2 linked regions of the Pseudorhizobium banfieldiae genome follow. Each later gene encodes a partner of the first gene's protein in a complex. Links are inferred from orthologs where the notes say so. Each region holds a gene or a part of one and is shown on either strand. Other genes may lie near its edges.

Region 1 (14,486 bases):
CGCTCGACATCCACTCGGCGCGCATCACGACCTTTGGCGAGAAGGTGATTGATACCTTCTACGTGACCGATCTGCTTGGTACGAAAATCACCAACGAGAACCGGCAGGGCAATATTTCGGCACGCTTGAAGGCAGTGATGGCCGAGCAGGAGGACGAACTGCGGAGCGGCATGCCCTCCGGGATCATCGCGCCGGCTCCCATGCCCGCCCGGCGGGTCCAAGCCGCCCCGCGTCGTCCAAAGGCCGACGCATGAGCCTCGTCCGCAAGTTCGCAACGGTCGGTGGTGCAACTCTCGGCAGCCGCATCTTCGGCTTTGCCCGGGAAACAATGATGGCGGCCGCGCTCGGCACCGGCCCGATGGCGGACGTCTTCTACGCGGCATTTCGTTTTCCCAACCTCTTCCGGCGGTTGTTTGCCGAGGGAGCGTTCAACGCCGCCTTCGTCCCGCTCTTTTCCAAAGAGATCGAGACGCACGGGGTGGAGGGCGCCAAGCGGTTCTCGGAGGAGGTGTTCGGCGTCCTGTTCTCGGCCCTGCTGCTGATCACCATCGCCATGGAACTGGCCATGCCCTGGCTGGTGGATTGGATCATCGCTCCGGGCTTTGCCGGTGACGCGGAGAAATCGGCGCTCACGGTCCGGCTGGCAGCCGTGATGTTCCCCTATCTCATGTGCATGTCGCTGACGGCGATGATGAGCGGTATGCTGAATTCGCTTCATCATTTCTTTGCCGCCGCGATCGCGCCGGTTTTCCTCAACGTGGTGATGATCGCGGCGCTCGCCTATGCGTGGTGGAGCGGTGCCGATCCTCTGGCGACTGCCTGGTATCTCTCTTGGAGTGTCCTCGTCGCGGGTGTGCTCCAGCTTTCCGTGGTCTACTTCGGTGTTCGTCACGCGGGCATCAGCATCGGATTTCGTCGCCCGCGCATGACGCCCAACGTCAAGCGACTTCTGGTTCTTGCCGTGCCTGCGGCGATTACCGGCGGGATCACGCAGATCAACCAGATCATCGGCCAGGCAATCGCATCCGGCAAGGAAGGGGCGATCGCCGCGCTTCAATACGCCGACCGCATCTATCAGTTGCCGCTGGGCGTGGTCGGCGTGGCGGTGGGTGTGGTCCTCCTGCCGGAACTGTCGCGGGCGCTGAAGGCCGGCCACATGAAGGAGGCAGCCGGCATTCAGAACCGGTCGCTCGAATTCGTTCTGTTCATGACCCTGCCGGCCGCTGCGGGGCTCTGGGTCCTGTCCGAGCCGATCATCCGTGTGCTCTACGAACGGGGTGCCTTCTCTGCGGAAAACACGACCGTGGTGGCCTCGATTCTGGCCATTTACGGCATAGGGCTTCCGGGTTTTGTGATGATCAAGGCGCTCCAGCCGGGATTTTATGCGCGCGAGGATACCCGCACGCCCATGCGGTTCACGATCATCTCGGTGATCGTCAATTCAGGGCTTGCAATCACGCTTTTCCCGATCCTGGCGGAGCGTGGCATTGCCACCGCCGAGGCTGCGGCAGGCTGGATCAACACGATCCTGCTGTTCTCCACCCTGCTCTGGAGAGGGGATCTCGTTTGGGAATGGGCGCTCCTGCGTCGAACGCTGCTACTCATCGTTTCCGCGGGCGTGATGGCTGCCACCCTGACCTATGCTTTGCCATATGCGGCGCCCTGGCTCTTGCCGCAGGTGCCGCTTCTGCAGCAGATCGCAGCACTTGCCGCACTGATCGCGCTAGCAGTCACGGTCTATTTCCCGGTCGCCTTCCTCATCGGCGGTGCCGAAATCGGCATGATCCGCAGGAACCTCAGGCGATCCCGCCCGAAGGGATAGCGATCACCTCCGACGTCCGCAGTGAGCCCAACGGCGCTTTGGCCCGATATCCACGTGCACGAGGCCGTTGCAGTATCGGCCGATGCCGCCGATGCCTGGAGCGCTGGCAGCGACTGCCAGGATCTTCTTCTCGGATACACCGGGGACGCGGATATCGGCGGCGTAGCAGTTGCTATGCTGCGACCGACCGGAGCGTGGGCGGTGGCCGGAGGTCACGACGGGCCTCTTGCCGGTATGGACGGCGATATGGGCCAGGATGGCCTTCAGCTTCGAAGGGAAGCAACTGGTCCTGACGCTGATCCGCTGGACCGTATAGGCAGCTGTATAATCGTGCTTGAATATATTGCCGCGGCGCTTCTGTGAGTTGTCGGCTTCAGCAACACTGCTCAGGCCGATCGAGAGTAGAGAGGCAAGCGCGACACGAAGAACAATGCGCATGGTATCCCCCTATGGCTGGCTCAAAATCATCTTGAGCCTTCTTAGGTCGTCGAAAAATGGTTCCAGAAAGTGTCTCAAATATGGAGGAATATTTTGCTGGTGCTGCGGGTGATCGCCACTCGGTCCGTCGCTTGGGCGCCACCCCGCTTCGGCAGCGGAAGAAATTTTCGAAAGGCAAAAGGAATCAGTGCCCAAGGCGACACATCGGAAGCTATGCAAAATTGGCGCAAGCAAGACAGAATATGCCAAAAAATGCGGCGACATTCGGCGAGATCGCTGGTTTTTGAGCGACTCATGAGGAGGCGGAGAGGCGAGTATGTGGCAAAAATGAGGCAGGAACTTGTCCTGCTGGCTCTTCGCGATCTACTTGATCGGTGGGGCATGGGAGTGCATAAGCCCGACCGTTAGCAACATGGCCCACTGGGCCTGGGGCCCTCCACCAGCCTATTGAGGACAAGATGAATACCTTCCAGCCGCTCGTGTTTTCCGGCGTGCAGCCGACAGGCAACCTGCATCTCGGCAATTACCTCGGGGCCATCCGGAAATTCGTGGCTCTCCAGGAGAACAACGACTGCATTTATTGTGTCGTCGATTTGCACGCGATCACCGCGCAGTTGGTTCATGATGATCTGCGTAACCAGATTCGCTCTATCGCGGCCGCGTTCATCGCATCCGGTGTCGATCCCGTGAAGCATATTGTCTTTAACCAGTCGGCAGTGCCGCAGCACGCTGAACTGGCATGGATATTCAACTGTGTCGCCCGTATCGGCTGGATGAACCGCATGACGCAGTTCAAGGACAAGGCCGGCAAGGACCGTGAGAATGCCTCCCTTGGCCTCCTTGCCTATCCGAGCCTGATGGCGGCCGACATTCTTGTCTACCGTGCCACGCACGTGCCGGTGGGCGATGACCAGAAGCAGCATCTCGAACTCGCACGGGATATCGCCCAGAAGTTCAACATCGATTTTCAGGACAATATCCGCGCAGCCGGCACCGGCGTCGACATGGTCGTCGGCGAGGAGCCTATCCATGGATATTTCCCGCTGGTGGAGCCCCTGATCGAAGGTCCGGCGCCCCGCGTCATGTCGCTGAAGGACGGTACGAAGAAGATGTCTAAGTCCGATCCGTCGGACCTTTCGCGCATCAACCTCATGGACGACGCCGACGCGATCCTGAAGAAGATCCGCAAGGCGAAGACCGATCCCGACTCGCTGCCCTCGGAGGTTGACGGCCTCAACGGACGCCCTGAAGCGGACAATCTCGTCGGGATCTATGCGGCATTGGCGGACCGCAAGAAGGAAGACGTGCTGAAGGAGTTTGGCGGACAGCAGTTCTCGGCGTTCAAGCCGGCCCTTGCCGATCTCGCGGTCCACGTCCTCTCGCCGATCACCGGCGAGATGCGGCGGCTGATGGACGACACGACGCACATTGACGCCATCCTTCGCGACGGTGGTGAACGGGCCCGGGCGCGGGCGTCGAAGGTGATGGGCAACGTTTTCGACATCATAGGCTTCCTGCGCTGAGCGTGCGGCTTCGTCGCAATCGCCCCGGTTTTAATTTCGTCGCGTTCGTATAAATTTCGCGGCTCGACCGTCCGCGTCGAGCTTCGGGAGGAAGGGGGCTGCCATGGTTTCAAAACGCCTGTCTCGACTTGAGGGACACCGCCGCAAGTTCATGGCTATCATCGACGGCACGCCGGAATGCGAAAGGGCGGTGCACTATGCCGGTCGCCGTGCCAAGAATTCCAATGGCGGGCTCGTCCTGCTGTTCGTCATTCCGGAAGGAGACTTTCAGCAGTGGCTGGGCGTCGAGGCGATCATGCGCGCCGAAGCCCGCGAGGAGGCGGAGGCCATCATGGCCAAGGCTGCCCAGAAGGTGCGCGAATCGATCGGCATCGACCCGGAAGTGGTGATCCGTGAAGGCAATGCCACGGATGAGATCAATGACCTGGTCGAAGAGGACCGGGATATCGCCATCCTTGTTCTTGCGGCAGCCTCGGCCAAGGAAGGTCCCGGACCGCTCGTGTCCGCCATTGCGGGCAGAGGCGCCGTGTTTCCCATTCCCGTCACCGTTCTGCCCGACAGTCTGTCGGACGAGGAGATCGACGCACTGTGCTGAGGCGCTTGACGGCAGGGATCGAAAAGCGCACTTGAACCGAAAGGTGATCGGGATTATCTTCTTTGGAAGAATTCTAAACTAAGTGCCGTGCGCACTTCGGAGAAGCAAGATGTTCATTCAGACCGAGGCAACGCCGAACCCGGCAACCCTGAAGTTCCTGCCCGGCAAGGTGGTCATGGAAAAGGGCACAGCGGACTTCCGCAATGCTGGCGAGGCGGAAGCATCGCCCCTCGCGTCGCGCCTTTTCGCAGTTCCTGGAGTGACCGGTGTCTATTTCGGCTACGACTTCATCACCGTGACGAAGGAGAGTGGCGAGTGGCAGCACTTGAAGCCCGCCATCCTCGGCTCGATCATGGAGCACTTCATGTCCGGTCAGCCGGTCATGGGCGGTGGCACAAGCACGGCCGAAGCCTTCGACGAAGAGGGCGAGTTCTACGACGAGGGCGACGAGACGATTGTCGCAACGATCAAGGAATTGCTGGAAACTCGCGTCCGGCCTGCTGTTGCCCAGGACGGTGGCGACATCACCTTCAAGGGCTTCAAGGACGGTACCGTATACCTGAACATGAAGGGAGCCTGCTCCGGCTGCCCGTCGTCCACCGCAACCCTGAAGCATGGTGTGCATAACCTGCTTCGCCACTTCGTCCCGGAAGTGCAGTCGGTGGAAGCCCTCTAAGGGCGCCGGCTATCGATGCTCCTCTTGGCCATTGATACCGCCGGGGCCGATTGTTCCGCGGCGGTCTATGACACATCCTCCTGCAAGATCCTGGGTTCCGTCGTCGACAACATCGGCAAGGGGCATGCGGAACGGCTGATGGCCGCGATTGATGAGGCGCTAGCCCAGGCCGGTCGGCCCCTTTCCGATGTTGGAGGAATCGCGGTTGTCGTTGGACCCGGCTCCTTCACGGGAATTCGGGTCGGGGTCGCGGCGGCGCGCGGGCTCGCGCTTTCCCTAGGTGTGCAGGCAGTCGGGGTAACGACCCTTGAGGTGCTTGCGCACGCCTTCCTGGATGGAGGACATCCCGGCCCCGTGGTCGCTGCGATGGATGCCAAGCGCGGCGAACTTTATGTCCAGGCTTTCGCTGCCGATGGGAACTCGCTGGGGGAGCCGCAGGCGCTTCCGCCGCAGGCCGCAAGAGATCTGGCAGCTTCGCTTTCCGCCGATCTGACAGGATCGGGACGTGATCTTGCCATGGGTGGGGAAGCATCCGCTGGTGCCGATCGCTTCGATATCTCGATCATCGCGCGACTGGGGGCGGCAAAGCCCTTGGACGCGGCGCGTCCGAAGCCGCTTTACCTGCGTGGGCCGGATGCCAAGCCGCAGAGCGGCTACGCGCTTGCCAGGGCCTGATTGCGATGCTGGAAGAATATCTCCAGTGGAAGCCCTTTTTCGAGATTGTTCCGCTCGAGAACCAGGACTGCCGTGAGATATCTGAGCTCCACGGTCAGCGGTTTCCACGTCAGTGGAATGATGGCGAATTTCTCGGCCTGTTGCTGCAGCCAAACGTCTTCGGCTTCATCGCCCGCCAGACCAATGCGTTCTTCTCCCGTCCGGCGGCGGGCTTCGTGTTGGCGCGAGAGACTGCCGGCGAAGCGGAGATATTGACGATAGCGGTCGCCGAGCGGTTTGCGGGGGCGGGCCTGGGTTGGCGCCTCATGCAGGCGGCCCTGCGCGAGGCCGAGCAGCGAGGCGCGGAAGAAATCTTCCTGGAGGTCGAGGCTGCCAACGAGCCGGCCGTCCGGCTGTATCGGAAGCTCGACTTCGTGACCGTCGCCGAACGTCCCGCTTACTACGAAAGCGCCGGTGGGGAGCGGTCGTCGGCGCTTGTCATGAAGCGCGATCTTCGCTAGTTCCATCAGGTAGATAACGAGAGGCGGCAACGTCATGACAGATCTTTCCAAGACACTGGAAGAACTGTGCGCCGACAAGGGCATGCGCATGACGGAGCAGCGCCGGGTCATTGCGCGCATCCTCCAGGAATCCGATGACCATCCCGATGTTGAGGAACTCTATCGCCGCTCCTCGACCGTAGATCCTCGTATATCGCTATCAACGGTCTATCGGACTGTGAAGCTGTTCGAGGACGAGGGCATCATCGAGAAGCATGATTTCCGGGATGGCCGCGCGCGTTACGAGACGGTGCCCGAGGAGCATCACGATCACATGATCGACGTCGAAACCGGCTCCGTCATCGAATTCCATTCGCCTGAAATCGAGGCGCTGCAGGAGCGTATTGCCCGCGAGCATGGCTTCCGCCTCGTCGGGCATCGGCTGGAGCTCTACGGCGTTCCGCTCGACAAGGACGACGCTTGATCACCTGGTTGCGGATCGGCTTCGTCGTCGTCTCGCTTGCGGCAGTCACGCTGGTGCTCCTGCCTCTCCAAGTCGTCGGGCTGGCATTCGACCTGAGGCTCCGCCGCTACGTCCCGCGATACTGGCACCGCGCCGCCTGCCGCCTGCTCGGCATCCGCATCCACGTTCATGGCAAGTCGGAGCCGCGCCGGCCCCTGATGCTCGCCGCCAACCATGCCTCGTGGAAGGACATCCTCGTTCTCGGCGCGATCGCCGACGTTGCCTTCATCGCCAAGTCTGAAGTCGCCGATTGGCCCGTATTCGGGCTTCTTGCCAAGCTGCAGAAGACGATCTTCGTGGCACGGGAGCAGAAGCGCCAGGCCGGCCGTCAGGTGAACGAGATCGCCGAGCGGATGAAGGCGGGTGAAGTCGTCGTGCTTTTTCCCGAAGGCACGACGTCGGACGGTAATCGGGTGCTGGAGATAAAGTCGTCGCTTTTCGGCGCTGCCGCGGCGGCCGTGCCGCAGGTGCCGGGCAATGTCGTCCATGTCCAACCGGTCGCCATCGCCTACACGCGGGTGCACGGCATGGCAATGGGACGGTATCACAGGCCGATTGCGGCCTGGCCGGGCGACATTGAGCTGGTGCCACACCTGATCGGCGTGCTCAAGGCGCAGGCGATTGATGTCGACATCTCCTTCGGGCAGACAATCGAGTTTCGAGCCGGCGACAACCGCAAGCTATTGAGTGCAGCGGTCGCCGCGCAGATCCGGCGCATGCTGCTTGCTCGGCTTCGCGGTCGCGAGGCCTGATAAACCCTTCTATTGCGGGCCGTCTTGCGGTAAAGAGCCCGCCCATGAGCAACGACACCGCAACAACTCCTCCGGCCGCAGACAAGGCAGGCGCCGCTAATACCCGCAAGGTCTTCATCAAGACCTATGGCTGCCAGATGAACGTCTACGATTCCGTGCGCATGGGCGACGCGCTTGCCGGCGACGGCTATGTCCCGACCGATGCGATGGAAGAAGCGGACCTGATCCTGCTGAACACCTGCCATATCCGGGAGAAGGCTGCGGAAAAGGTCTATTCCGCGCTGGGACGGCTGCGGGACATGAAACAGGCCCGTCAGGCAGACGGGCAGGAACTGATGATCGGCGTCACCGGCTGTGTCGCGCAGGCGGAAGGGGAAGAAATCCTCAGGCGTGCTCCCGCAGTCGACGTGGTTGTCGGGCCGCAAACCTATCATCGGCTTCCCGAGGCGCTGCGGCGTGCAAGGCAGGGCACGCGGGTCGTCGATACCGACTACGCGGTCGAGGACAAGTTTGAGCACCTGCCGGTCACCGAAAAGGCGCGCATCCGCGCCCGCGGCGTTACGGCATTTCTCACCGTTCAGGAAGGCTGTGACAAGTTCTGCACCTTCTGCGTAGTGCCCTACACGCGTGGTGCGGAGGTCTCGCGACCCTTGCACCAGATCATCGACGAGGCCCGCCGTCTGGCAGATGCCGGGGTGCGCGAGATCACGCTCCTCGGTCAGAACGTCAATGCATGGCACGGCGAGGGTCCGGATGGCCGAGAATGGGGATTGGGTGACCTGCTCTATCGCCTGGCCGAGGTGCCTGGCCTTGCCCGCTTGCGCTACACCACCAGCCATCCGCGCGACATGGATGATCGCCTGATCGATGCTCACAGGGATCTGCGCTCGCTGATGCCTTATCTGCATCTTCCCGTTCAGTCTGGCTCGGATCGCATCCTCAAGGCGATGAACCGGCGTCACACGGCGTCGGAATACCTGCGCCTGATCGACCGAATCCGCACGGCGCGGCCGGATATTGCCATGTCCGGCGATTTCATCGTCGGCTTCCCCGGAGAGACCGATGTCGACTTCGAGGATACGCTGCGGATCGTTCAGGCGGTCGGCTATGCCCAGGCCTTCTCGTTCAAGTATTCCACCCGTCCCGGCACGCCCGGCGCCGACCTTCCCGATCAGGTTCCCGAGGACGTGAAGTCGGAACGGCTTGAAAGATTGCAGGCCCTCCTCTTGAAACAGCAGGCGGAGTTCGCCAAATCCTGCGTTGGAAAGGTCATCGACCTGTTGCTGGAAAAGCCTGGCCGGAACGAGGGTCAGGTGATCGGAAGATCGCCCTGGCTGCAGTCTGTGAATGTTGATGCAAAAACATCGCAGATAGGTGACATTATTCCGGTACGAATCATCGGAACGGGGCCGAACAGCTTGTTTGCGGAGCCCGTACGGGATGTAATCATAGCCTGAACCCACTGGCGAGGAGCTTGCCTACTTGAACGGACACGAACTGGTTTCTTCACCCGCGCGTCAAACCCGATCCGCTGCGCCCGATGCCAACCACTTCGTGCTGACATTCGAGAACAACAGGTTAGCGAGCGAACTTTTCGGACAATTTGACCAGAATCTGAAATTGCTCGAGGAGCGGCTGCATGTCGATGCCCGCGCCAGGGGCAATTCCGTATCGATCTCCGGCGATGTCACGGCGACCAACCAGGCACGTCGCGCCCTCGACTATCTCTACGAGCGGCTCCAGAAGGGCGGCAGCGTCGAGGCTTCGGATGTCGAAGGCGCGATCCGCATGGCGGTTGCGGCGGACGACCAACTGCAGTTGCCGACCATGGAGCGCAAGGCAAAGCTGTCCATGGCGCAGATTTCCACGCGCAAGAAGACGATCGTTGCACGTACCCCCACCCAGGATACATACATTCGGGCGCTCGAGCGGGCGGAACTCGTCTTCGGCGTCGGCCCTGCCGGCACGGGCAAAACCTATCTCGCCGTAGCGCACGCGGCCCAGTTGCTCGAGCGCGGCGCCGTGGATCGAATCATCCTTTCCCGTCCGGCTGTTGAAGCGGGCGAACGGCTGGGCTTCCTGCCCGGCGACATGAAGGAGAAGGTCGATCCCTACCTGCGACCGCTCTACGACGCGCTTTACGACATGATACCGGGCGACAAGGTGGAGCGTGCGATCACCGCCGGCGTCATCGAAATCGCCCCGCTCGCCTTCATGCGGGGGCGCACACTCTCCAATGCGGCTGTTATCCTCGACGAAGCCCAGAACACGACATCGATGCAGATGAAGATGTTCCTGACCCGCCTCGGCGAGAATGCGCGGATGATCATTACCGGTGATCCGAGCCAGGTGGACCTTCCGCGCGGCGTCAAGTCCGGTCTCGTGGAAGCCTTGCATGTCTTAAAGGGGGTGGAGGGGATATCCGTGACCCGCTTCAAGGACATCGACGTGGTGCGCCACCCGCTTGTCGGGCGGATCGTCCAGGCCTATGACGCCCAGTACGCTGTTCACGAGGAAAGCGAGGAAGTCGACCGGTAAGGTGCCGATCGCAGTCTGATGCCGCAATTGGATATACAGGTTAGCGTCGAGGAGACCGGGTGGTCTTCGGAAGAGGAACTGGCGGAGCAGGCCGCCACCGTCCTCTCGGTTGCGGCAGATTATCTGGCGGATGCGGAAGGGCAGCCCTTTCCCGCTCACCCTGTTGAAGTCTCGATCGTCTTCACGGGCGATGAAGACATCCGCGCCATCAATGCCGAGTGGCGAGGCAAGGACAAGCCGACCAACGTCCTCTCCTTTCCTGCTTACCCAATTGCGCCGGGCAAGATGCCGGGCCCGATGCTGGGCGACATCGTAGTGGCCCGTGAGACAGTCGAGAGGGAAGCCGCGGAGCTCGACAAGAGCTTCGACGCGCATTTGACGCATCTGCTGGTGCATGGTTTTCTGCACCTGTTCGGCTATGACCACATCCAAAATGATGAAGCCGAACAGATGGAAGCGACGGAGACTCGCATTTTGGCCAAGCTTGGCCTATCTGATCCCTATGCGGGACAAGACCCGATCAATGATCTGGAACGATGAACGACATATCGACCATTGCTGCCCATGAGGGCAGGTCCGGTTCGGACACTCCCTCGGAAGAAGACAGTAGTCCGCTCCGGCGCGACAACCTTACCCGAAGCCAGAGTTCCTTTTGGGCGCGGATGATGCGCCTCGTGCGACCCGCACAGGGCGAGCGCCTGCGGGAGGATCTTGCGGATGCGCTGATGACCGACGCCGGCGTCAGCAGTGCCTTCTCGCCCGAAGAACGGGCCATGCTGCACAATATCCTGCGGTTCCGCGAGGTTCGTGTCGAAGATATCATGGTGCCGCGGGCCGATATCGAGGCGGTCGACATGACGATCACGCTCGGCGATCTCATGATCCACTTCGAGGCGACAGGCCGGTCGCGAATGCCTGTCTACTGCGATGCACTGGATGATCCGCGCGGCTTCGTCCACATCCGCGATCTTCTCTCCTACCTGGCGAAGCAGGCTCGCAACAAGCGACGCTCGATCCCCCGCGCGGCTCCGGCTCAGCCCATGCCGCTCGCCAGCGAGAAGACCGAAAAGCCGGCGCGAACGCCGAAACCTTCCTTCGATCTCGGGCGGGTGGATCTCAGCAAGACGGTCGCGGAGGCGGGGCTCATCCGCAATATTCTGTTCGTGCCTCCGTCCATGCTTGCTTCCGACCTGCTCCAGAGCATGCAGGCTGCGCGAACGCAGATGGCGCTGGTCATCGACGAGTATGGCGGCACCGACGGTCTCGTCTCCCACGAGGACATCGTGGAAATGGTGATAGGTGACGTCGAAGATGAACACGACGACGACGAGGTCATGTTCTCGCGTTCGGCCGATGACATTTTCGTCGCCGATGCTCGTGTGGAACTGGAAGAGATCGCCGAGGCGATCGGCCCCGACTTCGACATCCGCGACCGTGTCGAGGATGTGGACACGCTGGGTGGACTGATCTTCTCGGCGCTCGGCAGGATTCCGGTTCGCGGCGAGGTGGTCCAGGCTCTCCCGGGCTTCGAGTTTCACATACTCGACGCCGATCCTCGGCGGATCAAGCGGGTGCGTATTGTCCGCAAGCGGATGCTCTCCCGCCGGCGGCACAGCAAGGGTGAGGTGGACACTCCATCCGATGCTGCCACGACCGCCCCTGTTGCCGATGCGGTGACTGTCGCCGACCATACAGCATCCGATGTTCGGAATGCCTCCTAGTACCCTTGGCGGGACAGGCGGCGGGAATTTTGAAACACTGCGATCCTGATTCGGGGCAGGGGAAGGATTGCGGATGGAGCGGCTGGCGGGCAGAATAATGCTTCTATGGGGCGCGCGCCGTCATGCGCTCGCCTTCGCCGCCGGTGCGGTCGGCGCCCTTGCATTGCCGCCTTTCGGGATATTCGGAGCTCTCTTTATCTCCTTCACGCTGCTCGTCTGGCTGATGGACGGGCAGGCGTCGCATCCGGAAAGCGGCTGGGTAGTGCGCCTGCGATCCGTGTTCCTTCTCGGATGGTCCTTCGGCTTCGGCTACTTCCTCGCTGGTCTTTGGTGGCTTGGCAATGCCCTTCTGGTCGAAGCGGACCAGTTTGCTTGGGCCCTGCCGCTTGCGGTGCTCGGCCTGCCTGCCTTTCTGGCCCTCTTCTTCGGCCTGGCGACCGCGCTTGCCGGACTGCTCTGGTCGGACGGGCTGGCTCGGCTGGCTGCACTTGCCTTCGGGTTCGGCTTTGCGGAATGGCTGAGAAGCTTCGTGGCGACCGGGTTTCCTTGGAACGCGATCGGCTATGGCGCCATGCAGGCGCCCATCATGATGCAGTCCTCTGCAGTCATCGGGCTCTTCGGTGTGACGACGTTGGCAGTTTTCGTCTTCTCGCTTCCGGCACTCTTCGGCACGCGCCGCGGACTGGCTGCGGGAATGGCCTGTGGCATCGTCCTCCTGTGCGCACATTTCGGTTATGGCGCCTATCGTCTTTCCACCACGACAGCTGATGCCGGCGAGGGCACCCAGACGATCGTGCGGCTTGTCCAGCCGGTGCTGGACCAGTCCCGGAAGCTTCAGAACTCCGACCGGGCGGCGATCTTCGAGGAGCATCTGGCGCTTTCATCTGCTGCACCGGCAGAAGGCGACAGACGACCCGACATCATCGTCTGGCCGGAGACTTCGGTACCCTTCATCCTCACCGAGAACCAGGATGCGCTCGCCCGGATTGCGGAGGTGCTTGAGGAGGGTCAGGTTCTGGTGGCGGGGGCCGTACGCGTGGAATATTCCAGCCCCGGATCACCTCCGCGCTACTATAATTCCGTCTATGTCATCGACGACCGGGGAGAGATCCGTGGTGCCGCCGACAAGGTGCACCTCACCCCGTTCGGAGAATACGTTCCTTTCGAAGACTGGCTGCGGGATTGGGGGGTTGAGAATCTGGTCGCCCTGCCGGGGGGCTTTTCGGCCGCCGCCACACGCTCGCTCCTGTCTCTGCCGGATGGCCGTACCCTCTATCCACTGATCTGCTACGAAGCGATCTTCCCGCACGAGATCGGCGACGATGTGGGATTGTCCACCGCGATCCTGAACATCACCAACGATGCCTGGTTCGGCGACACCCCCGGCCCCTATCAGCACTTTCAGCAGGCTCGCCTGCGCGCCGTGGAGACCGGCCTTCCTCTTATTCGCAGCGCCAATAGCGGGATTTCCGCAGTGATCACGCCTGCGGGAACGATCGTCGACAGTCTGAGCTTCAACCAGAAGGCCTTCCGGGATGTTGGGCTCAAGGAGGTCTCGATGCCGTCGTGGAGCGACGCTGAGCGCCAGACCCATTTCTGGTTGATTGAAATGATCATGTTCTTGATTGCAGTCACTTCGCGCAATGGTTTTAATTTCCGACGGAATTGACCGAAAACCCCCAAAATTGCATAGTGGGGCTGCGCTTCTGTTCTCCAAGGTTTAGAAGTGATATGCGTTCCTGCCACCGCAAGGTTCGGCGGCAGTCTCGGAGCGGTTTGCAGACCTACGTCAGGACAGAGTGATGATTGAAAACAAGAAGAAGCCGAATCCCATCGACATCCATGTTGGAAGTCGGATTCGTCTTCGCCGCACTATGCTCGGTATGAGCCAGGAGAAACTGGGGGAGAGCCTCGGCATTACCTTCCAGCAGATCCAGAAGTATGAAAAGGGCACGAACCGGGTCGGTGCAAGCCGTCTGCAGAACATCTCCAGCATCCTGAATGTGCCTGTGTCCTTCTTCTTTGAAGACGCCCCCGGTGAAAACCGTGCTTCCCCTGCGGGGATGGAAGAGGCATCGAGCTCGAACTTCGTGGTCGATTTCCTCTCCTCATCCGAAGGTCTTCAGCTCAACCGGGCTTTCGTGAAGATTTCTGATCCGAAGGTCAGGCGGCGGATTGTCGATCTGGTAAAGGCGCTCGCCGCCGATGCTGACGAGTAATATTCTGAATGTCTTGAAGAGCGGCCGCTGGGCCGCTTTTTTTATGCCGACAGGCGCGGCAAGGCGCGATTTCAGATATAAAGATATATTTATGTCCTTGTCTTTGGCAGGGTGAGCCACTAAGAGGTTGGCTGTTTCTTTTCTTGAGGGGAATCCCGCATGCGTGAGAGCTATCTCTTTACCAGTGAATCGGTTTCGGAAGGTCACCCTGACAAGGTATGCGACCGAATCTCGGACGAGATCGTCGACCTCATCTATCGTGAAGCGGCAAAGACGGGGATCGACCCATGGACGGTGCGGGTGGCATGCGAAACTCTCGCGACCACCAATCGGGTGGTCATCGCTGGTGAAGTACGGCTCCCGCCGAGCTTGATGAAGAAGGACAAGGAAGGCCGCGACGTCATCAATCCGTCGAAGTTCCGCTCCGCGGCGCGCAAGGCAATTCGCGACATCGGTTACGAGCAGGATGGCTTCAACTGGCGCACGGTGAAGGTCGATGTCCTCCTGCATTCACAATCGGCCGAC
Region 2 (14,675 bases), 3.4 Mb from region 1 along the record:
GCTCGACCGCTTCGGGTATGGCAAGTTTTTCGGCGATGATGTCGGCAACGGCATTGGTGATAGGCAGGTCTACGCCTTGCCTTCTGCCCAAGTCCGCGGCGACCGCCGCGGCGAACGCACCTTCGACCAGTTCGCTGCTCCCGCCATTATGCGTCTGCTGGCCGAGCGCGATCCCGTAGCGAAGGTTGCGGGACTGGTGGCTGGTCCCCGTCAGGACGAGATCGCCCAGTCCCGACAGTCCACGCACCGTCTCCGCTTTCCCGCCCATGCGGTCCACCAGACGCGACATCTCGGCAAGTCCGCGGGAAATGAGGGCGGCACGCGCGGATTCACCGAGCCCCGCACCCTCCACGATCCCGCAAGCGATCGCCAGGACATTCTTGAGCGCACCGCCCAACTGAACACCGACACGGTCTGCCGACGCATAGAGCCGGAATGTCGGGGTTGAAAGGGACTGGGCGAGCCTTTCAGCAAGATCGGCATCACGCGCCGCAATGGTCATCGCCGTCGGAAGGCCACGGGCGATATCCGCCGCGAAGCCGGGACCGCTCAGGGCAGCGGCTGGCCTTCCACTCAATTCCCGTTCCAGCACATCGGTCAGCAGCGCTCCGGATGCACGCTCCAGCCCCTTCGCACAGGTGACGACGGCGGCATCATGTTTGAGATAGGGAGCATAATGGCGGGCGGCATCCGCCTGCGCCTGCGACGGCATTACAAAGAGGACGATGTCCGCCTCTGAAATCGCGTCCGGCTCCGCCGAAAACTCCAGCGCATCCGGAAGCGGAACACCCGGCAAGGCACCGTCATGCATCCGCAAGTCGCGCAGGTCACTCATCAGGGCCGGATTGCGGCCGACCAGCGTGACCTTGAGGCGGTCCTGCAGGGCCATGACTGCGGCGAGCGCCGTGCCGAAGGCTCCGGCGCCAATGACGACCACGTTCTCGGATGGCGTCATGCCTTTGCTCCCCGTTTGCCGGACCCAAGCACGGTCTGTGCGCTCATGTCGAGTGGCCAGCGCGACCGCGGCTGGATATCGAGCGGATCGGACGGAAGTTCCGCTGCCATCCGCTCCAGACCCGCCCAGGCGATCATCGCGGCATTGTCGGTGCAAAGTCGCATCGGCGGCGCCACGAAGCGAAAGCCGTATTCGAGGCAGAGAGCCTGCAAGGTACGCCGGATCTCCTGGTTGGCAGCCACCCCGCCTGCGACCACCAGGGCCGGCTGGACGCGGTTGTCGGCATATTGGGCGCGGAATCGCGCAAGGCCGCGGCCGATCCGGTCCTGCAGCGTCCGCGAGATCGCCTTCTGGAACGAGGCGCAGATATCTGCGACATCCTTGTCGCTGAGCGGGCCGATCGCTGTCGCCGCCTGCCTGACCGCCGTCTTCAGCCCGGAGAACGAGAAGTCGAGCCGTGCTTCCCCGACCAGCGGCCGCGGCAGTGTGAAGCGATCCGGATCCCCTTCCTGCGCCGCCCGCTCGACGGCCGGTCCGCCGGGATAGGGCAGGCCCAGGAGCTTGGCGGTCTTGTCGAACGCTTCGCCCAGCGCATCGTCGATCGTCGTGCCCCAGCGTTCATACTCTCCGACGCCGCGCACCAGGACGAGCTGCGTGTGGCCACCGGAGACCAGCAGCATCAGGTAGGGAAATGCGAGGCCGTCCGTCAGCCGGGCGGTCAGCGCATGACCCTCGAGGTGGTTGATGGCAAAGAGAGGCTTGCCGGTGACCCGGGCGATCGCCTTGCCGGTCATCAGACCGACGATCAGCCCGCCGATCAGGCCGGGCCCGGCCGTGGCGGCCACGGCATCGATTTCGGAGAGGGAGACCTTTGCCTGCACAAGCGCTTCTTCGACCAGCCCATCCAGCGCCTCGACATGGGCGCGGGCGGCGATCTCCGGCACCACGCCCCCATAGGCACTATGCTCATCGAGCTGCGACAAAACGACATCAGAGAGTGTCTCGCCCCGCCCGTCTTCATGCCGGCAGACCACGGCAGCCGCGGTTTCGTCGCAGCTTGTTTCGATGCCGAGGATACGCAGAAAGGGCGTCATGAGCCTATCGTTGATTGCGGGACAGGGCGAAGCCGGGTACCAAGGCCTCCGGTTAACAACGGACGAAAGCGGATGCAAACAAAACCTTTCCGGATCGGCACGCGCGGCAGCCCGCTCGCGCTGGCGCAGGCAGCGGAAACACGGGCCCGGCTGATGGCCGCGCATGACCTGCCCGAGGAGATGTTCGAGATCGTTGTCCTGTCCACCACGGGCGACCGCGTCACCGACCGGCCGCTGAGCGAGATCGGCGGCAAGGGCCTGTTCACGCTGGAACTGGAGGAGCAGCTTTCATCCGGCGAACTCGATTTCGCCGTTCATTCCTCCAAGGACATGCCGACGGTCCTGCCGGACGGGCTGCATATCTCGGCCTACCTGCCGCGCGAGGATATTCGTGATGCATTGATCGGCCGCACGGCCCCGAGCCTGACTGCTCTGCCCGATGGCGCAACCGTCGGCACGGCCTCACTTCGCCGGCAGGCCCTCGTCCGCCGCATCCGGCCGGACATCCAGGTCACCATCTTCCGGGGCTCCGTCGGCACGCGGCTGCGCAAGCTCGACGAGGGCCATGTCGATGCCACCCTGCTTGCGTTCGCCGGTCTGAAACGGCTGGCAAGGGAAGAAGTCGTCACCGAACTGCTCGATCCGGAGCACTTCCCGCCGGCGCCGGCCCAGGGGGCGATCTGCATCGAGAGCCGCATCGGCGATAGGCGGGTCGATACCCTGCTGGAAGCCGTCAACGACCGGCCCACCTATGACGCCGTCAGTTGCGAGCGTGCCTTCCTGATGGCGCTCGACGGCTCATGCCGCACGCCGATTGCCGGCTACGCCCTCTGCGAAGGGGACGACCTGCGCTTCTCCGGCCTCATCCTGACGCCGGACGGCCAGAAGGAGTACTCCGTGAAGGTCGACGGGGCGCGGGCGGAGGCCGAAGCACTCGGCCGGCGGGCTGGCGAAACCGTGCGGACCGCCGCAGGCCCCGGATTCTTCGAGACCTGGAGCTAGTGCCTTGCGCGTCCTCGTCACCCGCCCAGAACGGGCCGCGGCCAGAACCCTGGAGCGGCTGAGGGCCTTGGGGCACGATCCCGTCGCCTTCCCCGTCACCGCGGCTGAGCAGCATCCGCAGCCGGTACGCGAGGCACTCGAGAAGCCGCACAGTGCGATCCTAGTGACCAGCGCCGAGGCCGTTCGCGTCCTGCGGTCTCTAGACGATACGGTGTCCCGCCACCTCGGAGAAACCGTCTTTGCCGTTGGGGAAGCCACAGCCACGGCGCTGCGTGAGACTGGCTTCTCCGATGTCCGCATTGCGGAGGGGACCGGTGCCAGCATGATACGCCTTTTCGGCGAAGAGTTCACTCATCTGGCTGCGACCTCGCCGCTGCTTTATCTCGCCGGCTATCCTCGTTCGCCCGCCCTGGAAGCAGGCCTCGCCGATCTCGGGGCGGCGGCAAACGTTGTGGAAGCCTATCGAATGCATCCAATCCCGCTAGCGTCCGAGGCGGTGGAGGCGGCTCTCCGCCATCCGCCTGCCGACGCCGTCCTGTTCTACTCGCGGGAGACCGCCAGGCAGTTTTTCAAGGTGACGACCGGTGATGCCCTTGGCGCCCTCCTTGGCGTACCCCTGCTGTGCCTGAGCGCGAATGTCAGCGAGGCCATTCCGGATAACCTGCACTCGAACATTCGCGTTGCAGCGGGTCCGGACGAGGAGAGCCTCCTCGCCCTCCTTTAGTCTGTCACACGGCCCAAAATAGGCTTGGCCCCTTTCCTTCGCACGCCCTCCTTACTAGTTTCAGAAGGAAGTTGCAGAACGAGGTCTTGATGGAACCGGAAAAGCCGAACCGCCGCCCGAAGGCTAAGAAAGAACCGACCACGATCGACCTGACGGCGGAGGAGGCATCGGTCGCCGAGCCCATGCGCAGCAACGATTCCGATAACGGGAGCGACACTTCGACTGAGACTTCCTTCGAGGAGAAGCAGGCGGCAGAAACCGCAGCGAACTCCCCTCCACCAACGCCGGAGAGTGCTGACTCCGAGACCTCGCCTGAGCCAATGCCGACGGAACCCCAGCCGGAGCCGATAGCGGCGCCGGAGGATACAGTGGCCCAGGAGGAAGAGCCCGCACCGCCGGCGCGATCCTCGGGCCCATCGGCTTCAACCCTCGTCGCAGCCGGTATTTTTGGTGGCATCGTCGCGCTCGCCCTCGCCGGTAGCATGCAGTATGCCGGCTATCTCCCCGCCGCAGCACCGTCGCAGGATTCGAGCACGGATATTCAGGCAATGCGCCAGGAAGTCGAAGCCCTTCGTCAGGCGCCGGCTTCAGCTCCTGCTCCCGATCCGGAACTCGCTTCTCGTGTGGACGCCCTCGAGACGGCAGTTGCGCAACGCGCCGGCGACAGCGGACTCGAGGAAAGGCTTGCCTCGCTGGAGCAGCAGTTGCAGTCGGTCCAGAGCGCTTCCCAGGGGACTGCCTCGGAGAATTCTGCGCGCCTGGACGAGTTGCAGGGTCGTCTCGACACAGCCGAGGCAAAGCTGAATGAGCCGGGAGCGGAGGAAGCCGCGGCACGCGCCATTGCTGCTGCCGCCCTGAAGGCTGCCGTCGACCGCGGCGGCGCATTCGCGGGCGAACTCGACACCTTCGCCGCCGTCACGCCCGATCCCCAGGTCGCAGACCAGCTCCGCTCCTATGCCGAGGACGGCGTTCCCACCCACGCTCAGTTGGTGGAACGGTTCGCCTCGGCAAGGGAGGCGATTCTGGATGCCGTTTCCGCGCCACAGGAAGGCCAGGGCATAACCAGCCGGCTGATGTCGAGTGCGCTGTCCGTCGTCAAGGTCCGCCGGACGGGCGATACACAGGGTGACAACCCGGAGGCTATCGTCTCCCGGATGGAAAATGCGCTTCAGTCGGGCGATCTTTCCGCTGCGGCAACCGAATGGAACGCCCTGCCGCAAGAGGCCAAGGATGCGTCGGGCGAATTCAAGCAGGCGCTGGATGCTCGCATGACCGTCGACGGGCTCATTGGCGACGCTCTTACCCGCGCCGTCAGCGAAACCGGCGCACAGAACTGAGGAATGGCAGAATGATCAGATTATTTGCGTTCATCATTGTCGTCCTCGCCCTCGGCTGGGGCTTCGCCTGGCTGGCGGACCGCCCTGGCCTGATTGCGATCACCTGGCAGGATTACCTGATCGAAACGAGCCTGATGGTCGCGGCGACCGCCGTCGCCGCCTTGATTGCGGCGCTCATGATTCTCTGGTGGCTGGTTCAACTCATCTGGACTTCTCCCCATTCCGTGCGTCGTTTTTTCCGCGCCCGCAAGCGTGACAGGGGCTATCAGGCACTCTCCACCGGGCTGATCGCCGCCGGCGCCGGCAATGCCATTCTTGCTCGGAAGATGAGCCTGCGCGCCCAGGGCCTGCTGCGCGCTGACCAGGAGCCGCTGCTCCACCTCCTCGACGCCCAGGCCGCCCTGATCGAGGGGCGCCACGACGATGCGCGCCGGCGCTTCGAACGTATGGCCGAAGACCCCGAGACGCGCGAACTCGGCCTCCGAGGCCTGTATGTTGAAGCGCGCCGCGCCGGAGCCGACGAAGCGGCCCGGCAATATGCTGAACGCGCCGCCGAACACGCGCCCTATCTCCCTTGGGCGGCAGAGGCGACCCTGGAAGCCCGCTGTCGGGAGGGCCGGTGGGACGAAGCCATCCGCCTGCTGGAACAGCAGCGCATAGCCAATGTCATCGACCGGAAGCAGGCAGATCGCTGGAAGGCCGTCCTCCTGACCGCAAAGGCCGGCGAGCGGCTGGAAGCCGACCCCAAGGGCGCCCGCGACGACGCTCTGGCGGCGCTGAAGCTAGCCAAGGATCTGGTCCCCGCCGCCATCATCGCGGCCAAGGCCTATCTGCGCGAAGACAATATCCGTCGAGCCGCATCCGTGCTTGAAGGGGTGTGGAAGGTATCGCCGCATCCGGAGATTGCCAGAACCTATGTCCGGGCCAGAAGCGGTGACAGCGCGGTCGACCGCCTGAAGCGGGCCGAGAAGCTTGAATCGGCCCGTCCCAACAATGTCGAATCCCTGGTCGCCGTCGCCGAAGCCGCCCTCGATGCGCGGGAGCTGAAGCGGGCCCGGGAGAAAGCCGAAGCGGCTTCCCGCATGAGCTCCCGGGAGAGCATCTATCTGCTGCTGGCCGACATCGAGGAAGCTGATACCGGAGATCAGGGCCGCATCCGCCACTGGATGGCACAGGCGCTTCGGGCTCCGCGCGATCCGGCTTGGGTGGCCGACGGTCTCGTATCCGAGCACTGGCTGCCGATGTCGCCCGTTTCCGGCCGCATCGATGCGTTCGAGTGGAAAGTGCCCTTCGGACAACTCGAAGGTTCTGTCGAAGAAGGCGATCTCGCCGGCAGGGCAATTGCGGAACTGCCGCCGGTGACCTCGGAGCCCGAGCCGGAGCCGGAACCCGAGCAGAAGCAATCGGACACGATGATGGACGTGACACCCGCAGCGCCTGCAGAGCCTGAAACGGCGAACGCGCCTGCCGATACCGCGACGGACAGCAAGCACGACGAAAACCGCGTCATCGCGCTTGCTGCAGGCGCGGAACAGAAGGCGCCGCCGGCAAGGAAGGAAGAGGCGGAGCCGGACCCGTTCTTCGGCCGACCGCCGGATGATCCGGGCGTCAAGGATCCGTCCGCATCATCGCACCCCGCCAATCGCCTCCGGCTGTTCTGAGAGGCCGGCCGATGTTCGAGCGCTTCCAGGCCTTCATCCAGAATCTTGCCGCCCGTGAACCGGAGCGCGCATTCGCGCCGGGGGACCCGCGCGTTGCATTTGCAGGCCTCTGTTTTCAGGTCATGGAAGCGGACGGAACCGTCTCGGAGGAGGAGCAAAGACACCTGCGCGACCTGCTCCGGGAGCGCTACGACCTCACCGAAGAGCAACTGACCGAACTGATGGATGCCGGGCGTGACGCAGGGCAGGAGGCGGTGGACTACTACCGCTTCACCTCCGACCTCGGCCGGCACCTCGACCCCGACCAGCGCGTCGAGCTCCTGGGCGTGCTTTGGGACCTCGTTCACGCCGATGGCAAGCGAAGCGAGATGGAGGACCACGTGATTTGGCGGATTGCCGACCTGCTCGGCGTCTCCCCCCGCGATCGCGTTCTGCAGCGACAGGGGGCCGAGGCGCGATCCGAGCCTGAGGCATGATGCCCAAGAGCAGGCCGTCCATCCCCAGCAAGCCACCCGGTGCGCAGCGGAAGCTTCCCGTACTGGTCGTGTTGCACCAGGAGAATTCCTCGTCAGGTCGCGTGGGGCAGATGCTGGTCGAGAAGGGCTTTCCGCTCGACATCCGCCGGCCCGTCCTCGGTGATCCGCTGCCGGAGACACTTGCCGGGCATTCCGGCGCCGTCATCTTCGGCGGCCCGATGAGCGCCAATGATCCCGAACCCTACATCCGCAAGGAAACGGACTGGATCGGAGTGCCGCTGAAGGAAAACAAGCCTTTCCTCGGCATCTGCCTCGGCGCGCAGATGATGGTTCGCCATCTCGGGGGAACGGTCGCGGCACACAAGGACGACCTGGCCGAAATCGGCTGGTATCCTCTCCGGGCGACGGAGCATGGCAGGCTGCTCATGCCGCACTGGCCGCAGATGGTCTATCACTTCCATAGGGAAGGCTTCAGCCTGCCCCACGGCGCGCAACGCCTTGCGGAAGGCGATGCCTATCCCAACCAGGCGATCCGCTATGGCGACAATGCGTGGGGCGTGCAGTTTCACGCCGAACTGACGCGCGCCATGATGCAGCGCTGGGTGGTGCGCGGCGAGCACCGCTTCATCATGCCGAATGCGCAGAAAGGAAGCGAGCATCTCGAGGGGCGGATGATCTTTGATGCGCCGCTCAGGCAGTGGCTCTGGCACTTCCTCGATCTGATCTTTGAACGCGATGCAGCGTCGACGTCCGGAGCGAGGCCGGTTCCGGATGGTCCTCGAGCCGCCTCATAGCAGAATGAACAGCTGAAGCCCTAGCGATCCGGTGCGTCCAGGCTGTCGATCCGGCGCAACTGGGGGAACTTCATGGCCCACATCCACGCCACGGCAAGCGTACCGGCACCGCCGATGACGACGGCGGGCACGGCCCCGATGATGGACGCCATGGTGCCGGCGCGGAACTCGCCGAGTTCGTTCGATGCGCCGACAAACACCATGTTCACGGCATTGACCCGCCCGCGGACCTCGTCCGGAGTCCAGAGCACGATCAGCGTTTCGCGGACGTAGACCGAGATCATGTCCGATGCGCCCATCAGCATAAGTGCCGCGATGGACAGCCATGCCGTCTGCGACAGGCCGAACACGATCGTCCCGGCACCGAACAGGGCAACGCCGATGAACATTGCCGTGCCGGCATGGCTCCGGATGGGGTAGAAGGCAAGCCAGAGGGCGACGGCGACGGCCCCGATGCCGGGTGCCGCACGCAGCAGTCCCAGACCCCAGGGACCGAGCACCAGGATGTCACGCGCGAAGATCGGCATCAGTGCCACGGCACCCCCGAGCAGCACCGCGAACAGGTCGAGCGAGATGGCGCCGAGTACCACCTTTTCCCGGCTGATGAAGTGGAAGCCGGCGAGGATCTCGCTCCAGCTCACCGTCTTCGATCCCGTCCGCTGCGCCGGCTTCGGGATCAGGATCACGAGGATCACCGCCAGCACCATCATCCCGAGCGCGACGGAATAGGCGGCGGTCGCACTGAGGCCGTAGAGAAGGCCTCCGGCCACCGGCCCGACAATGGATGCGGTCTGCCAGGAGGACGAGTTCCAGGCGATGGCGTTGGCGAGATCCCGCTCCGGCACAAGGTTAGGCGCCAGCGACTGCACCGCCGGTCCCATGAAGGCGCGCTCTATGCCGAAGACAGTAAGGATCAGGAAGACCACCCACGGGATGAAGAGACCGGCATTGGTGAGAAAGAGAAGGGCAAGGGCACAGGCAGCTCCCACCGCGAGACAGATGGCGACAATGGCGCGTCGGTTATAACGATCTGCGACGGAGCCCGTCACCAGGATCAACAGCAGCGAAGGCAGGAACTGGAACAGGCCGATCAGCCCGAGGTAGAGTGCGCTGCCGGTCTCGTCATACATCTGCCAGCCAACCGAGACACTGATAATCTGGATCGCGAAGGCAGCAAGGAAACGGGCGGTGAAGAAGCGGGCATAGGATGCATGCCGAAAGGCTGCGAACCGGTCACCAGGTATTGAAGCGGACATTGCGATGAGGCTTTCCAGAGGTGAGCACTGTCCGGACACCCGTTAAACATGATTCGGATGCCCCGCCGGCGCGGCACTTGCTCGTTAGTCCCCCAATGTCTACATGTCTGTCAACTCGAAATGGAGACCTGAATGCTCGCGCTGTTTCAGACGATTGACCTGGCCTTGAACCTCTATACCTGGATCTTGATTGGCAGCGCCATTTTCTCCTGGCTCTATGCCTTCAACGTCATCAATTCCAGCAACCAGTTCGTCAACGCCATCGGCACCTTCCTTTATAACGTGACGGAACCGGTGCTGCGTCCGATCCGCCGCGTCATGCCGGATCTGGGTGGTATCGACATCTCACCGATCATCGTCCTTCTGCTCATCTTCTTCCTGCGTTCGCTGCTATGGACGAGCATCTACCCGATGGTGGCTTGAACCTGCCCTACAGCCGGCATGACGACCATCTTCGCCTCTCTGTCCGACTGACGCCGGGAGGTGGACGCAACAGCATAGACGGCGCAGAAACAGCCGATGACGGAACGGTTTTCCTCAAGGCTCGCGTATCCGCCGTTGCCGAAGGCGGCAAGGCCAACAAGGCGCTGGTCGAACTGCTCGCCAAATCGCTTCGTCTGCCGAAAAGTTCCTTCTCAATCCTCAGTGGCGAAACCGCCCGAAAGAAAATCCTCCGGATCGATGGCGACCCGGAGGATTTGGCAACACGCCTGAGGACCCTGATTGGGGCCTGATTTATTTCTTGGTCTGGAAGCGCTCGATTGCCTCGACGATCAGCTGCTTGGCGACCGAAACATCCTGCCAACCACCGATCTTGACCCATTTGCCGGGCTCAAGATCCTTGTAGTGTTCGAAAAAGTGTTCGATCTGCTTGAGGGTGATGTCCGGCAGGTCGCTGTAGTTTTCGATCTTGTCGTAGCGGCGGGTCAGCTTCGGCACCGGGACAGCGATGATCTTCTCGTCCTTGCCGCCATCGTCTTCCATCACCATGACGCCGATGGGGCGGACGTTGATGACGCAGCCGGGAATGAGCGGGCGCGTATTGCAGATGAGCACGTCGATCGGGTCGCCATCTTCGGACAGCGTATGGGGCACGAAGCCGTAGTTCCCCGGATAGGTCATCGGGGTGTAGAGGAAGCGATCGACGACCAGTGCGCCGGCGTCCTTGTCCATTTCATACTTGATGGGATGGCCGCCCACTGGCACTTCGACGATGACATTGACGTCATCAGGCGGGTTCTTCCCTACGGAAATTGCATCGATACGCATTCTTCTCCCCGGGTGAGGTATGACGATGCGCCTCGATACTGGGTATTATGCTGCAAGGCAACAAGGCTTTGGTCTCGGGGAGAAACGCTTACGCGCTCCCAGTCAACGCGGCCAGACGAACCCGATCTTGCGCAGTGACGTCCCGCCGAAATCCTCCATGCCCTCCACCATGTCGAGCCCACCATGGCGGCGGAAGAAGCGCGCGGCATGTTCGCTGTCTTCAAGGCACCAGACTACCAGACCGTCGCAGCCCAGCGATTTGAGGAGACGCCGGCTTTCGCCGAACAAGCGACGGCCGAGGCCTATTCCCTGGAATTCCGGGCGCAGGTAGATCTCGTAGACCTCGCCGTCGTAGGGGAGCGCTTTCGCACGGTTGAGCCCTATCGTGGCATAGCCGGCAATCGTTCCGGCGACTTCGAGCACGAGAAGTGTCGCAGGCCCACGTGTCGCCTTGCGCCACCAGGCCTCGCCCCGGCGCTCCAGCATCTGGATCAGCGGCTTGTGCGGAATGAGGCCAGCATAGGCCTGGTTCCACGAGACGCGGTGCGCGTCGGCTATCGCGCACGCATCTTGCGGCTCCGCTCGCCGCACATCGATCGACAACGTCTTCATAACGCCACTCTGGACCCGATCATCGGGCTTCGCGAGATATGATAAAGCGTCAGAACGGCTGTCCCCAGCATTGGTTCTGGCGCCTTCGAGACGAAGTTAACGCTTTTTTTACGATGGGAACAAGGGTGTGCGGGATTAAGACACAAAAAGAAAACCCGGCGGATCGCCGGGTTCTCGAAGGTCGATGTCTTAGCCGGCCAGTTTGGCCTTCTCGAAGCGCTTGCGATCGTTCGGATCGAGATAGAGCTTGCGAAGCCGGATGGACTTCGGCGTCACCTCCACCAACTCGTCGTCCTGAATCCACGAAAGAGCGCGCTCCAGCGTGAACTTGATCGGCGGCGTGAGCTTCACCGCGTCGTCCTTGCCGGCGGCGCGGATGTTGGTGAGCTTCTTGCCCTTCAGCACGTTCACGTCGAGATCATTATCACGGCTGTGGATGCCGATGATCATGCCTTCGTAGACCTTCTCGCCGGCGTCAATGATCATCGGGCCGCGGTCCTCGAGGTTGAACAGCGCATAGGCAACGGCTTCGCCGGATTCATTGGAGAGCAGCACGCCGTTCACACGACCACCGATCTCGCCCTTGTACGGCTGGTACTCGTGGAACAGCCGGTTCATGACGGCGGTGCCACGGGTGTCGGTCAGGAGTTCCGACTGGTAGCCGATCAGGCCGCGGGTCGGGGCATAGAAGCGCAGGCGAACGCGGTTGCCGCCCGACGGACGAAGCTCGACCATCTCGGCCTTTCGCTCCGACATCTTCTGGACGACGACTCCGGAATGCTCCTCGTCCACGTCGATGACAACTTCCTCGACCGGCTCCATCATCTGGCCAGTCGCTTCGTCCTTGTGCATGACGACGCGCGGACGCGACACGGCAAGCTCGAAGCCCTCGCGGCGCATGTTTTCGATCAGAACGGCAAGCTGAAGCTCACCCCGTCCGGAGACATAGAAGGAGTCCTTGTCGGCCGACTCCTCGATCTTCAGCGCGACATTGCCTTCCGCTTCCTTGTACAGGCGATCACGGATGACGCGGCTCGTCACCTTGTCGCCTTCGGTGCCGGCAAGCGGGCTGTCGTTGACGATGAAGGACATGGTCACGGTCGGCGGGTCGATCGGCTGTGCAGCCATCGGCTCCGTGACGGACGGATCGCAGAAGGTATCGGCAACGGTGCCCTTGGAGAGGCCAGCGATCGCGACGATATCGCCGGCATGGGCCTCCTCTATCGGCTGGCGCTCGATGCCGCGGAAGGCCAGAATTTTCGAGATACGGCCGCTTTCGATCAGTCTGCCGTCCTGGCCGAGAACCTTCACCGCCTGGTTCGGCTTGATCGAACCGGAAGCGATACGGCCGGTAATGATGCGGCCCAGGAAGTTGTTGGCTTCCAGGATGGTACCGATCATCCGGAACGGGCCTTCCTCGACGGTCGGCTCGGGAACGTGCTTCAACACGAGGTCGAGCAGCGGCGCCATACCTTCGTCCTGCGGGCCTTCCGGATTGACGTTCATCCAGCCGTTGCGGCCCGAGCCGTAGAGGATCGGGAAGTCGAGCTGCTCGTCAGTCGCGTCAAGGTTGGCGAAGAGGTCGAAGACTTCGTTCAGCACTTCCTCGTGACGACCATCCGGGCGGTCGATCTTGTTGATGGCCACGATCGGCTTCAGGCCGACCTTGAGCGCCTTGCCGACGACGAACTTGGTCTGCGGCATCGGGCCTTCGGACGCGTCGACGAGAACGATCGCGCCATCCACCATCGAAAGGATACGCTCGACCTCCCCGCCAAAGTCGGCGTGGCCGGGGGTGTCGACGATGTTGATGCGGTGACCCTTCCAATCGATGGAAGTCGCCTTCGCAAGGATCGTGATACCGCGTTCTTTCTCGATGTCGTTGGAATCCATGACGCGTTCCATGACGCGCTGGTTCTCTCGGAAGGTGCCCGACTGCTTCAGCAGCTCGTCAACAAGCGTCGTCTTTCCATGGTCAACGTGCGCGATAATCGCGATGTTGCGGATTGCCATATAGTATATCTCTGAGTTGGGGGGCGCTACTTGTGGGAGGAGAGCGCCAATTTCGTTGGCGCCTCATACCTCGTTTTTCGCAATTGCGAAAGAGGGGAGCCCCTATTCTTCCGGAACAGCAGTCATGCACTTGCGTCAGGCGTCGCTACCGGAGAGTTCCTCCACCATCGCCAGCCCTTTCTTGCGAAGCATGGCTTGCGGGTCCGGCAGCTTGCCGCGAAAGGCCTTGTAGGCATCTTCGGGATCGACCGATCCGCCGACAGAGTAGATGTTGTTCTTCAGCTTGCGCGCCATGACCGGATCGAAGGCATCGCCCGCTTCCTCGAACGCGGCAAACGCGTCCGCATCAAGCACTTCCGACCACATGTAGGAATAGTATCCGGCCGAATAGCCGTCGCCCGAGAAGACGTGCTGGAAATGCGGCGTGGCGTGGCGCATCACGATCGACTGCGGCATGCCAATCTTGTCCAGAACCTCCGCCTGGACCTGCATGGGATCGCCTACCTCGCCGCGCGTATGGAAGGCCATGTCGACCAGCGCCGACGACGTGAATTCGACAGTCGCAAAACCGGCATTGAAGGTGCGCGCCGCCAGAACCTTCTCGAGCAGTTCCTTCGGCATCGGCTCGCCGGTCTCGTAGTGGACCGCATACTTCTCCAAAATTTCCGGCACCGTCAGCCAGTGCTCGTAGAGCTGCGACGGCAGCTCCACAAAGTCTCGTGCCACGCCGGTTCCGGCGACCGAAGGATAGGTCACCTTCGAAAGCATGCCGTGCAGGGCATGTCCGAATTCATGGAACAGCGTGCGCGCATCGTCCAGCGACAGAAGCGCCGGCCTGCCGGCTGCGGGCTTCGCGAAGTTGCAGACATTGTAGATGATCGGGATCTCGCCCTTCTTGCCGTTCTTCAGCGGCAGCCTGTGCTGCGACTGGAAGGAGCTCATCCAGGCGCCGGACCGCTTGGACGACCGGGCAAAGTAGTCGCCGAGGAACAGAGCCGTCAGCGCACCCTCCTCGTCGCGGATCTCGAACACACGCACGTCCGGATGATAGGCAGGCACGTCCCTCACCTCGGTTGCGCGGATGCCGAACAGCCGCTCGGCCACATCGAAGCAAGCCTGGATGACCTTCTCGAGCTGGAGGTATGGCTTGAGCTCGGTTTCGGAGAAGTTGAAGGTGCGGTGGCGCAGCCTCTCGGCGTAGAACCGCCAATCCCAGGGCATCACCTCGTGGTTGCCGCCCTCTTCCGCGACAAGACCGGCAAGGCTCGCTTCCTCTTCCAGTGCCCGGTTCCGCGCCTTTTCCCAAACAGCCATAAGCAGGTCGTTCACCGCCTCCGGCGTCTTCGCCATGGTATTGTCGAGCTTGAAGGCGGCGAAGCTGTCATAGCCCAACAGCTTGGCGCGTTCGACCCGCAGGCCAAGCGTCTCCTTCACGATCGCAAGATTGTCCGTCTCACCGCCATTCGCACCGCGTGCAGTCCA

Evidence for each region.
Region 2: the proteins of tsaB (region 1) and tsaD are in contact, whole or in part, in a solved structure (PDB 4WQ4), measured with the Escherichia coli proteins. The link is inferred for Pseudorhizobium banfieldiae from one-to-one orthologs.

What each region holds. Positions count from the first base shown.
Region 1 is NZ_FO082820.1:21,626-36,111, forward strand. Bases 4,157-6,899 are described here. They hold tsaB (tRNA (adenosine(37)-N6)-threonylcarbamoyltransferase complex dimerization subunit type 1 TsaB), read left to right. Parts: upstream 4,157-5,069; coding sequence 5,070-5,729; downstream 5,730-6,899. Other genes in these bases: NT26_RS00105 (universal stress protein), read left to right, coding at 4,157-4,378; NT26_RS00110 (NifU family protein), read left to right, coding at 4,488-5,054; NT26_RS00120 (GNAT family N-acetyltransferase), read left to right, coding at 5,735-6,229; NT26_RS00125 (Fur family transcriptional regulator), read left to right, coding at 6,264-6,692; olsA (lyso-ornithine lipid O-acyltransferase), read left to right, coding at 6,692-6,899. Outside these bases: NT26_RS00085 ([protein-PII] uridylyltransferase), read left to right, coding at 1-254; murein biosynthesis integral membrane protein MurJ, read left to right, coding at 251-1,822; NT26_RS00095 (YcbK family protein), read right to left, coding at 1,826-2,260; trpS (tryptophan--tRNA ligase), read left to right, coding at 2,719-3,783; more of NT26_RS00105, read left to right, coding at 3,887-4,156; more of olsA, read left to right, coding at 6,900-7,483; tRNA (N6-isopentenyl adenosine(37)-C2)-methylthiotransferase MiaB, read left to right, coding at 7,528-8,940; NT26_RS00140 (PhoH family protein), read left to right, coding at 8,966-10,021; rRNA maturation RNase YbeY, read left to right, coding at 10,040-10,561; NT26_RS00150 (transporter associated domain-containing protein), read left to right, coding at 10,558-11,742; lnt (apolipoprotein N-acyltransferase), read left to right, coding at 11,816-13,411; NT26_RS00160 (helix-turn-helix domain-containing protein), read left to right, coding at 13,545-13,961; metK (methionine adenosyltransferase), read left to right, coding at 14,121-14,486. UniProt on the Escherichia coli protein: Required for the formation of a threonylcarbamoyl group on adenosine at position 37 (t(6)A37) in tRNAs that read codons beginning with adenine.
Region 2 is NZ_FO082820.1:3,426,845-3,441,519, forward strand. What follows is about bases 1-2,932. They hold tsaD (tRNA (adenosine(37)-N6)-threonylcarbamoyltransferase complex transferase subunit TsaD), read right to left. Parts: upstream 2,050-2,932; coding sequence 952-2,049; downstream 1-951. Other genes in these bases: NT26_RS16675 (NAD(P)H-dependent glycerol-3-phosphate dehydrogenase), read right to left, coding at 1-955; hemC (hydroxymethylbilane synthase), read left to right, coding at 2,122-2,932. Also shown: more of hemC, read left to right, coding at 2,933-3,051; NT26_RS16690 (uroporphyrinogen-III synthase), read left to right, coding at 3,056-3,775; NT26_RS16695 (COG4223 family protein), read left to right, coding at 3,865-5,112; NT26_RS16700 (heme biosynthesis protein HemY), read left to right, coding at 5,124-6,773; NT26_RS16705 (tellurite resistance TerB family protein), read left to right, coding at 6,785-7,249; NT26_RS16710 (glutamine amidotransferase), read left to right, coding at 7,249-8,043; NT26_RS16715 (MFS transporter), read right to left, coding at 8,064-9,299; NT26_RS16720 (YggT family protein), read left to right, coding at 9,432-9,722; NT26_RS16725 (DUF167 domain-containing protein), read left to right, coding at 9,692-10,033; ppa (inorganic diphosphatase), read right to left, coding at 10,035-10,568; NT26_RS16735 (GNAT family N-acetyltransferase), read right to left, coding at 10,671-11,180; translational GTPase TypA, read right to left, coding at 11,370-13,193; NT26_RS16745 (M3 family metallopeptidase), read right to left, coding at 13,329-14,675.